DNA from 3 places in the Delftia sp. DLF01 genome. Region 2 is predicted to be linked to each of the others. Evidence: predicted binding sites of a transcription regulator. Region 2 holds the regulator's gene; each other region holds the start of a gene.

Region 1 (3,257 bases), on a different contig from region 2:
CCATGCGCCAGCGGCAGTTCGGCCGCGTGGTGCTGCTGTCCTCGCGGGCGGCGCTGGGTCTGGCCACGCGCACCAGCTACTCGGCCACCAAGGCCGGCATGCTGGGCATGGCGCGCACCTGGGCACTGGAGCTGGCGCCTGAGGGCATTACGGTCAACGTGGTCGCGCCGGGGCCGATCCGCACCGACATGTTCTATGACGTGGTGGAGCAGGGCAGCGACAAGGAGCGCCAATTGGCCGCCTCCGTACCCGTGCGCCGGCTTGGCGAGGCCGCCGATGTGGCGCGTGCGGTGGCCTTCTTTGCCGACGAGGCCAGCGGCTTCGTGACCGGCCAGGTGCTGTATGTCTGCGGCGGCACCAGCGTCGGCAGCCTCGCGCTGTAGCTGTCGATACAGCGGTTCAGCCAGGCGGCAGGTGCAGCTCGATGATGCGCCGCAGCGTGACCTTCAGGGCCTCAGCGCGCTTGAGGCCAAAGGGCTGCAGCACGCGCAGCTCGTGCTCCTTGGCCTTGCGGATCAGGTCGGCCAGGGTGGCCTGGCCGGCCGGCGCGATGCGCACCATGGTCAGGCGCCGGTCGCTCTCGTGCGCGAAGCGCTCCACATAGCCCTTGGCCTCCATGCGGTCCAGCAGCCGCGTGACCGTGGGCTGCTTGGTGACCGAGATCTGCGCCAGCCGCCCGGTGCTGATGCCCTGCGAACCGGTCAGCGAGGCCAGGATGCGCCACTCCGTGACCGAAAAGCCCTCGGCCTCGACCACGGCATGGAACTCCGCCGAAATCAGCTTGCTGGCCTGTGCCAGCAGCGCCGGCAGGTAGTCCTCGACAAAGGGCAGCGCTGCGTCGTGCTCGTCCTGCGGGTCCTCATCCATGCCGGTACCTTTGTGAGCCGAGGTGCGGGGTGGCAGACGATGTGAAAAATAGAGGGTTCATCTGGCAGGGGATTTTGCATCTTCTGCGTCATGGCTTCTTGATGGCGGCGGGTACCCCCGGGGGCGAGAAGCGTGTACCACACCGGGAACACCATGCCTGCGTAGCCTTCTTCGGTCAGCATCGCGGCACATCGGGCGTGACGCGTTACGCTGCAGCAGTGGTGACGCCTTCGCGTATGCCTGGGCTGAATCAACTTCGGCGTGCTTGAGCACTCGTTCAGGGTCTGGGGCACACAGTCCATCTTGGGAGCAATGGACTAGATGGTCACCCAAAGTGACGGGTATTGCCCGCGCTGCTCCTGTACGGTCCTCGCTGTGTACTTGCGTGCCCCAGATATGTACAATACTGTTTTTATTTACAGTATTCTGATGTATCGAACTGGTGGGCTTCACCAGTTCGTTCCGAGGGCAAGCTAGAATGACTGCTATGAAAACCACATCGAAAGTCAGCGGAAAGACCATCGCCCACTTTTCTGGGCACGAGACATTCCCTCTGCGTCAAATGTGGCTCAAGAAGGCTTTTGATCAAGCGATCAATGGTGGATTGATCCGAAAATCCGTCTTCACTGATGAGAATGCAATCTCTGAATTCGGCGTCGGTAAAAACATGGTGGCATCAATCCGACATTGGGCCTTGGCATGCGGCCTCATGTATGAGAAGAGTGACGAATTCCGTGTCGGTAGCCTCGCCCGTGAAATTTTTCAAGATGGCGGTCTTGACCCCTATGCAGAGAGTCCTTCGACAGCATGGCTTGCCCACTGGCAGCTAGCGGGCTATTGCCTTCGCTCTACCACTTGGTACTGGCTTTTCAACCATGTGACTACCCCATCGTTCACTCGCCAAGAGCTTGAAGAGCCGCTAGCGAGTTACGCCCGTATGCTCAACCCGAAGCACAGGCTCTCTGCTTCGACAATCTCGCGTGACTTGGAGACGTGCCTTCGCAGCTATGCACCTCGTGCAGCGGGAAGTTCACCCGAAGATTTTGCCGAACCTCTGTTAGGTGAGTTGGGTCTCCTGCAGGAACCCCATAAAGGCCAATACACCTTTCGCCGCGGCCCGAAGACCTCATTACATGATGGCATCTTTGCCTATGCCCTCGTCGACTTCTGGGATCGCGAGGCCGAAGGCCAAAGCTCGCTGGCTTTCGAGACCATTGCCTACGCCGAGGGCTCGCCGGGCCGGGTCTTCAAGCTCGACGAAGAGTCGATCGCACAACGACTTATCACCCTCTCCGACTTCACTGGGCGCAAGCTCGAATGGACCGACTCTGCCGGCCTTAGGCAAGTCCACCGCAAGCAAATGTCCAAGGAAGAAATCAAGAACCTGATCAGGCGCGCTTATGACTGATAAAAAGCAACTGGCGCTGTCCGACATCGTCCAAATTTCGCGCCAGTACCAACGCTCTATTCGCGTCGACGCGGACATCGGCCGCGCTGATGCGCTCTCCGGTTACATCTGCCATGCGACGGCTAACTCCGTCGTTGATGGCATGTGCAGACAGCTTGCCAGCACCAACCAGCGCTGCTTTACCTGGACTGGCCCCTTCGGAGGCGGTAAGAGCTCATTGGCCGTCGCCTTGGCAAGCGCGCTGCATTCTGACAAGAACCTGCGGGTCAAGGCCCGTGAGGCGCTGTGGCTGGATTCCAAGCCTGCCTTCGACAAAGCCTTCCCAGTGAGCAAAGGGTGGTTGCTCGTACCGGCCGTGGGCCGGCGAGGAAGCGTGATCTCCGAGCTCCATGCATCGCTGCGTCGCGCGCAGGGTCGCAACGTCGACAGTCGTAGCAAGCCCACCGCCCAATCGTTGATCGCGGAGCTTCTTGAAGAAGCCAAGAGCCGGCCGCAGGATGGCGCGCTGGTCATCATCGACGAGATGGGCAAGTTTCTGGAAGCCTCTGCCCTGGGCTCCGGAGACGATGTCTACTTTTTCCAAGAGCTGGCCGAAGCCGCCGCGCGCTCCGAGGGGCGCCTAGTGGTCGTGGGCGTGCTGCATCAGTCTTTCGTACAGTATTCCGCCCGTTTAGGTATCGACACCCGCGACGATTGGGCCAAGGTTCAAGGCCGGTATGCCGACCTGCCTTTTGTAGCCGCGAGCGACGAAGTGGTCGAACTCATTGGCCGCGCGATCCACATCAAGGACGGCCCGCCACCTTGGATGCCCGAGGCATCCAAGGACATCGCTGAAGCGATTCGTTCGCGCCGTCCCGCCGTGGGAAAAGACTTCGCCAAGGCTTTGGAGGCATGCTGGCCATTGCATCCGGCCATGGCTGCTCTGCTTGGCCCGATCTCCAAGCGGCAGTTTGGACAGAACGAGCGCAGCACATTCGGCTTC
Region 2 (3,257 bases):
GACGGTGCGCAGCGATACACCCAGGCGCTGGGCGATCTCTGGGTAGCTCAGTTCCTCGAACTGGGCCAGCACGAAGGCTTCGCGAACCTTGGGGGGAAGGCCCTGGAGCATGCGGTCCACATCCAGCAGGGTCTGCTGGACGATGGCCTGCTCTTCGGGCGAAGGCGCCAGCGATTGCGGCAACTGGGCCAGATAGTCCAGATAGGACTGCTCCAGCGTGCGGCGGCGAAACAGGTCGGCGACCAGGCCCCGGGCGATGGTGGCCAGGTAGCGCCTGGGTTCGCGGATGTCCTGCTGCGGCAGGGGCGAGCGCAGCAGGCGCACAAAGGTGTCCTGGGCTAGGTCGGCGGCATCGTCACGGTTTCCCAGGCGTTTGCGCAGCAGGCTTTCCAGCCAGGGATGGTGATTCTGGTAGAGGCTGTGCACGGAGAAGGCTGGGGCGGAGGAGGCGGGCGCAGTGGCAATCGCTGCTGCAAAAGATAATAAGAATGCTTATCAATTATCTTTCAGGCCGGCGCCCCTCCCGCAAAGAGGGCGTCCACTTGTTGCATGTGCGCTACAGGGCAGTGGTGGCCGCCAGCCTGCACCAGCTTTGCGCAGGCCGATTCCTCGTGCGGCACGCGGTCCGCGCCGCCCAGGTTTGTGTCGTGCAAGGTGTGTCGCACACCTTGCATCGGGCCTCAGTTGGCTGCCGGTCCGCCATGCGCCTCCATGCGCTCCAGCGCAGCGCAGACATCGGCCATGCGCCCGGAGATGAACAGGCATTCCGGCTGCTCCTGCGGCGACCGCTGGATGATGCGCAGGCCTGAAGGCTGCTCAGGTGCGGATTGCAGGGCGGGCTGCGTTGGCAGCAAGGGCAGGATCAGCTGGGCATCTCCATGGTCTGCAGCGCGTGCGGCCTTGCTGCGGCGCTGCTGGCTGCGCCGGCGTGCCTTGCTGAAAGAGATCACGTTGGCGGACTCGGGTGCTGCAGCAGGTAATGGCTGGCACGCAGGGGCTTGTGCAAGTGGCATGGCCGACTCCATGGCGGTCGCAGTCAGGCGGATGCCATGTGCCAGGCGCAGGAAGGAAAAAGAAGACAGTGTTGGCAGAGCGAATCCCATGTGACGACTCCTGTTGGCGTGTTTCAAAGAGGCATGGACACAGGCAGGATTGCGGTTTGCGGGCAAAGCTCCGCCCAGGGCGAAGCTCCAAGGCTTCGCGCCTACCACCTGGGCGGTGCGTGAAATGGGGTGAGGCGGCCTGAGAAGGGCCGCCAGTCCGGCTTACATGGACATGCTGTTGCGGATCAGCCCCACGGCCAGGCCTTCAATGGCAAAGGCCTCCTCGGGGGCGACGCGAATCACCGGGTAATCGGGGTTTTCCGGCAGAAGCTCCACGCCCTGCGTGGTGCGGCGCAGGCGCTTGACGGTGACTTCATCACCCAGGCGCGCCACGACGATCTGGCCGTTGCGGGCTTCGTGTGCGGACTGCACGGCCAGCAGGTCGCCGTCCATGATGCCCGCGTCGCGCATGGACATGCCGCGCACGCGCAGCAGATAGTCGGGGCGCGTCTGGAACAGGCTGGGCTCGACGGAATAGGTTTGGTCGATATGTTCCTGGGCGAGAATGGGCGAGCCCGCCGCAACGCGGCCCACCAGGGGCAACATCAGCGGTGCCAGGGCCGACAGCGGCAGTCCGAAGCTGGTGCCGCGCGCGGCATTGATGTTGCGCACGGTGTCGGTACGCAGGCGAATGCCGCGCGAGGTGCCGCTGACCAGTTCGATCACACCTTTGCGGGCCAGAGCCTGCAGGTGTTCCTCGGCAGCGTTGGCGGACTTGAAGCCCAGCGTGTTGGCGATTTCCGCGCGGGTGGGAGGCGCGCCCGTGCGGGAGATGGCGGCCTGGATCAGGTCCAGGATCTGTTGCTGGCGGGCGGTGAGCTTGGGATGGTCGAGCATGGCGTGCGTCCGGTCCTTGAGGGCAGATGGCAGGCTGGGAGGCCATCTGATGATTTATACAGTATCTGTATTTTTAACCAGTTTTCCAAGAGGTGCAAGTGGGGCAGTCAAAGTTGGTGATTCTGGGCACGGGCGGGACCATCGCCGGCCGGGCGGATTCGCAGTCGCAGGGCGTGGGGTACAAGGCCGGGCAGATCACGGTGCAGTCGCTGCTGGAGGCCGTGCCGGACCTGGAGCAGCAGGCGCTGGGACCCGTGCAGACGCAGCAGATCGCGCAGGTGGACAGCAAGGATATGGACTGGCCCGTGTGGCGCGCGTTGCTGCGCGCCTGCACGCAGGCACTGGAGGATGCGGACACACGCGCCGTGGTGATCACGCATGGAACGGACACGCTGGAAGAGACGGCCTGGCTGCTGCACAGCCTGCTGCCGGCCACCAAGCCCATTGTGCTGACCTGCGCCATGCGCCCGGCCACGGCCCTGTTGGCCGACGGGCCGCAGAATCTGCGCGATGCCGTGACCGTGGCTGCCAGCGGCGGGCGCAGCGGCGTATGGGTGGTGGCGGGCGGCGAGGTGCATGCGGCAGCCCAAGTGCAGAAGGTCCATCCCTACCGGCTGCAGGCAATGCGCTCCGTGGAAGGCGGGCCGCAGGCGTTGGTGGAGGAAGGGTGTGTGCGCTGGCTGGTGCCCGATGCGCCGTCCTCCCCCTCCGCACCGTCCACGCGGGCCATGGTGCCTGTGACCATGTCATCTGATCTGCTGGCGCTGGATGAGCTGCCCTGGGTCGAGGTGGTGTTCAGCGGCGCCTTGGCGCGTGCCAGCGGCGTGGATGCGCTGGTGGCGGCAGGCGTGCGTGGCATCGTCGTGGCTGGCACGGGCAATGCGACGGTTCACGAAGGTATGGAAGCGGCCTTGCAGCGTGCCCGCGACAGGGGTGTCTGGATCTGGCGGGGCACGCGCTGCGCTGAAGGCCTGCCCGTGGCCTCGGGCCTTGGGACCAACCCGGCAGAGGCTGATCTGGCGCAGCTGCCTGTGGCAAAGGCCCGGATTGCGATGATGCTGGCGCTGGCAGCACAGCCGCGCGATTGAGCCGGGCGGCGACGCCGGCATTTCTTCAGTTGCTGGCGGTCAACAAAAAAGCACCCGGCGGGTGCTTTTTTCGTTGCGGCACATGGCCTGCATCACTCAGCCAGTGCAGCCAGTGCGCGTTGGGTGATGTCCTCGACCGAGCCCAGGCCGCTGATGGCGCGGTACTTGGGCGCCGCTGCGGCTTCCTTTTCGGCCCATGCGCGGTAGTAGTCCACCAGGGGGCGGGTCT
Region 3 (3,257 bases), on a different contig from region 2:
CTGCCAGCCGGCCCGCTCGAACACGGCCGCCACGGCGCTGGCGCGCAGCAGTTGCTGGGCGGGCGAGTCACCGGCCACGTCAGTGCGGGGCTGCAGCGCGGCCTGCACGGCCTGCTGCGACCCGCTTGCGGACGGGTCCACGCCCGAAGCCAGCGCAGGCGGCACGGCCAGCCGGTCCGAGCCGACCATGGCCGATTGCTGCAGCGCAGCCCAAAGTTGTGCGTTGCTCATACCGGATCACCCTGGTTCTGCCAGATACATTGCTGGGCGGTTTCGCCCTCGCGGGCCTGCCAGGCGCTCAGCAGCCGCCAGCGGCCCACGGCCGGGCCGGGTTCCCATTCGCCAAACAGCTGCATGGGCGCACCGCCGCTGAGCGCCAGCAGGCGCCAGGCCTCGGCATCGTCAATCGCCACGGGAACGGGCTGCACTGGCGCTGCCGTGCCAGGGGCGACCGGCGATGCATCCGGCGCTTGGGGCCAGGCCGCGAACCACTGGCCCTGGGCGGGCACCAGCCGCAGCCGGTCCTGGCACAGCGGCTGCGTGGCCTGCAGCGGGTTGGCGGCAATGCGCTGGCCCAGCAGTTGCAGGACGTCGCCCCCGGCCGAGGTGGCCAGCGGGCTGGCGCCATCGGCAGGCAGCGCAGGCCCGTTGCCATTGGCCGCAATGGCGCGCAGCGGCGCATGGCCCGGATAGAAATTCAGCGCGCAGCCGTAGCGATGGCCCGGCACCCAGGCCGATTCAAAGCCGCGCCCGCCCTGCGCATAGTCCAGCACCAGGGCCATGCGCCCCGTGCGCTGGCCCTGCAGCCAGACGCGCCGCTCCATGAGCCGGCCTTCCCGCTCGATCATGCGCAGGCCGGCCACCAGCCATTCGTCCTCGACCAGCTGGCCCCTGGCCTGCACCTCGGCCTTGTCCATGGGCCAGCCCAGCGCGGCCATCACGTCGGCCTTGACCTCGGGGCTGAGCGATTCGCGGCGGCGAACGGCGTCGATGATCAACTGCCAGTAGCCCAGCTGCACCAGCATGTCGCGCGGCCAGTCTCGGTGGCTGTCCACCAGATCCCGGCAGTCCTTGATGCGCGCCGCCATGCCGGTGGCCTGCGCATCGACCATGCGCGCGGCCATGTTGTTCCAGCGCTGGCGCATCTGCGTGTCGCTGGCCTGGTTGGCCAGGCCCGCACGCACCATGTCCTGCATCCACAGCGACAGTTCCTGCAGGCCGGCTTCGACCTTGTCCCAGCGCTTGTCTTCGCGCTTGGCCTGCTGTTTGGCCGCGACCTCGGGATCGGGTGGCGGCTCGGCCGCTGCGGCGGCAGCCTTGGCCTCTTTCTTCTCGGCCTTTTCCTGGCGGCTGTCCAGCCAGGTCTGCACCCAGGCGGGCGGATCAACGCCTTCGGGGACTTGCCCGCCGGCACGCATCAGCATCAGCGCCAGCCCGTGCTTGCAGGGGAATTTGCGGCTGGGGCAAGAGCATTTGAAGGAAGGCCCCGACAGGTCCACCTGGGTCTGGTAGGGCTTGCTGCCGCTGCCCTGGCATTCACCCCAGACCGCCACATCATTGGCGCCCATGGCGGGCCATTTGGCGGGCGATTGCAGGCCCTTGGCGGCCTTGCTGGATGAGGCGTCCGGCGACAGCGCCAGCACTTCGCCCTCTGTTCCTAATACACGCGACACCGAAGCTCCCTCTCCAAGTGTTTGTCATCGCCGGGCGCATTGAATGAAACGGCACTGCCCGGCAAACCCGAAAGCCTATCAGCAATAGTTATCGGCAATTTGAAACAATTCACAACAACACCAACCTCTCTCCCATGAATGTGGAACCCCATGGCGTGCAGCCAGCTGCGCTATATCAGCGCGTGCATTGATGGCACCAAGCCATGCCAGTCTTCAGGCATTGCGAAAGACGCAGAAAACACGCATTCACCATTTCCTGCGATGCACATCGCCACCCATTGAAAGCAAGCACTCATTCCGCACTGAAAACGGTTTCATTCCATTGCACTGGCAACCATTGCAATCCGCTGCCCATTGCGGTAGCGCGACAGTGCGTTCCACCCGCAGCCAGGCAAGGCCGGACCAGACCCTGGCTGGGGGATGGGCTCTCAGGAAACCGGACGTGCCAGGCAAATATACTGTATATTTATACAGCTATGGAGCTGCAACGCAAACTTTTCATCCTCGCCGACGCCGCCAAGTACGACGCCAGCTGCGCCTCCAGCGGATCGCAGGGGCGCGACTCGCTGGACGGCAAGGGCATGGGCTCGGTCACCGGCATGGGCATCTGCCACAGCTATGCGCCCGACGGGCGCTGCATCTCGCTGCTCAAGATCCTGCTGACCAATGTCTGCATCTTCGACTGCCGCTACTGCATCAACCGCAAGAGCTCCAACGTGCAGCGCGCCCGCTTCACGGTGGCCGAGGTGGTGCAGCTGACGCTGGACTTCTACCGGCGCAACTGCATCGAGGGGCTGTTCCTGTCCAGCGGCATCATCCGTTCCAGCGACTACACCATGGAGCAACTGGTGGAAGTGGCGCGCCGCCTGCGCGAGGAGCATGACTTTCGCGGCTACATCCATCTGAAGACCATCCCGGATGCCGCCCCCGAATTGCTGGCCCAGGCAGGCCGCCATGCCGACCGCCTGAGCATCAATGTGGAACTGCCCACGGCCAGCGGCCTGGCGCAGTTCGCGCCTGAAAAGGATGGGCAGCGCATACGCCAGGCCATGCAGGGCGTGGACCGGCATGTGCAGGCCTGGCGCGCGGCCACGCGCGAGCAGCGCCAGGCGCAGTCCCTGCCCGGCGCGCCCGCGCAGCGCGCCGCCGTGCCGCGCTTTGCGCCGGGCGGGCAGAGCACGCAGATGATCGTGGGCGCCGACCGCGCAACCGATGCCGACATCCTCCAATCCAGCCACACGCTGTATGCGGGCTACGGCCTGCGCCGCGTGTATTACTCGGCCTTCAGCCCCATTCCCGATGCCTCGCGCGATCTGCCGCCGCAGGCGCCGCCCCTCATGCGCGAGCACCGGCTCTACCAGGCCGACTGGCTGATGCGCTTTTACGGCTACGGGGCGGGCGAGATCGCGGCAGCCAGCCGCCACGGCATGCTGGACCTGGAGATCGACCCCAAGCTGGCCTGGGCACTGGCCAACCGACAGCAGTTCCCCGTGGACCTCAACCGTGCGCCGCGCAGCCTGCTGCTGCGCGTGCCGGGCCTGGGCACGCAGACGGTGGACCGCCTGCTGGCGGCGCGCCGCGTGC

What was found. Region 2 encodes LexA, which represses DNA repair genes until DNA is damaged. Its sites were predicted from a motif close to ACTGTATNNNNATACAGT; they were not measured.
Region 1: the regulator LexA is predicted to act here: its motif matches at 1,273-1,290, upstream of IB269_RS24170 (DUF4007 family protein).
Region 3: the regulator LexA is predicted to act here: its motif matches at 2,131-2,148, upstream of IB269_RS03455 (putative DNA modification/repair radical SAM protein).

The regions. Positions count from the first base shown of each region.
Region 1 is NZ_JACVAZ010000005.1:93,114-96,370, reverse strand. It holds gene IB269_RS24180 (SDR family oxidoreductase) at 1-383, shown strand, start outside; gene IB269_RS24175 (MarR family winged helix-turn-helix transcriptional regulator) at 400-867, opposite strand; gene IB269_RS24170 (DUF4007 family protein) at 1,355-2,275, shown strand; gene IB269_RS24165 (ATP-binding protein) at 2,268-3,257, shown strand, end outside.
Region 2 is NZ_JACVAZ010000003.1:228,730-231,986, reverse strand. It holds gene IB269_RS16245 (sigma-70 family RNA polymerase sigma factor) at 1-426, opposite strand, end outside; gene IB269_RS16235 (hypothetical protein) at 681-1,103, opposite strand; gene lexA (transcriptional repressor LexA) at 1,266-1,940, opposite strand; gene IB269_RS16225 (asparaginase) at 2,039-3,028, shown strand; gene adk (adenylate kinase) at 3,121-3,257, opposite strand, start outside.
Region 3 is NZ_JACVAZ010000001.1:778,198-781,454, reverse strand. It holds gene IB269_RS03465 (DUF5691 domain-containing protein) at 1-231, opposite strand, end outside; gene IB269_RS03460 (SWIM zinc finger family protein) at 228-1,673, opposite strand; gene IB269_RS03455 (putative DNA modification/repair radical SAM protein) at 2,150-3,257, shown strand, end outside.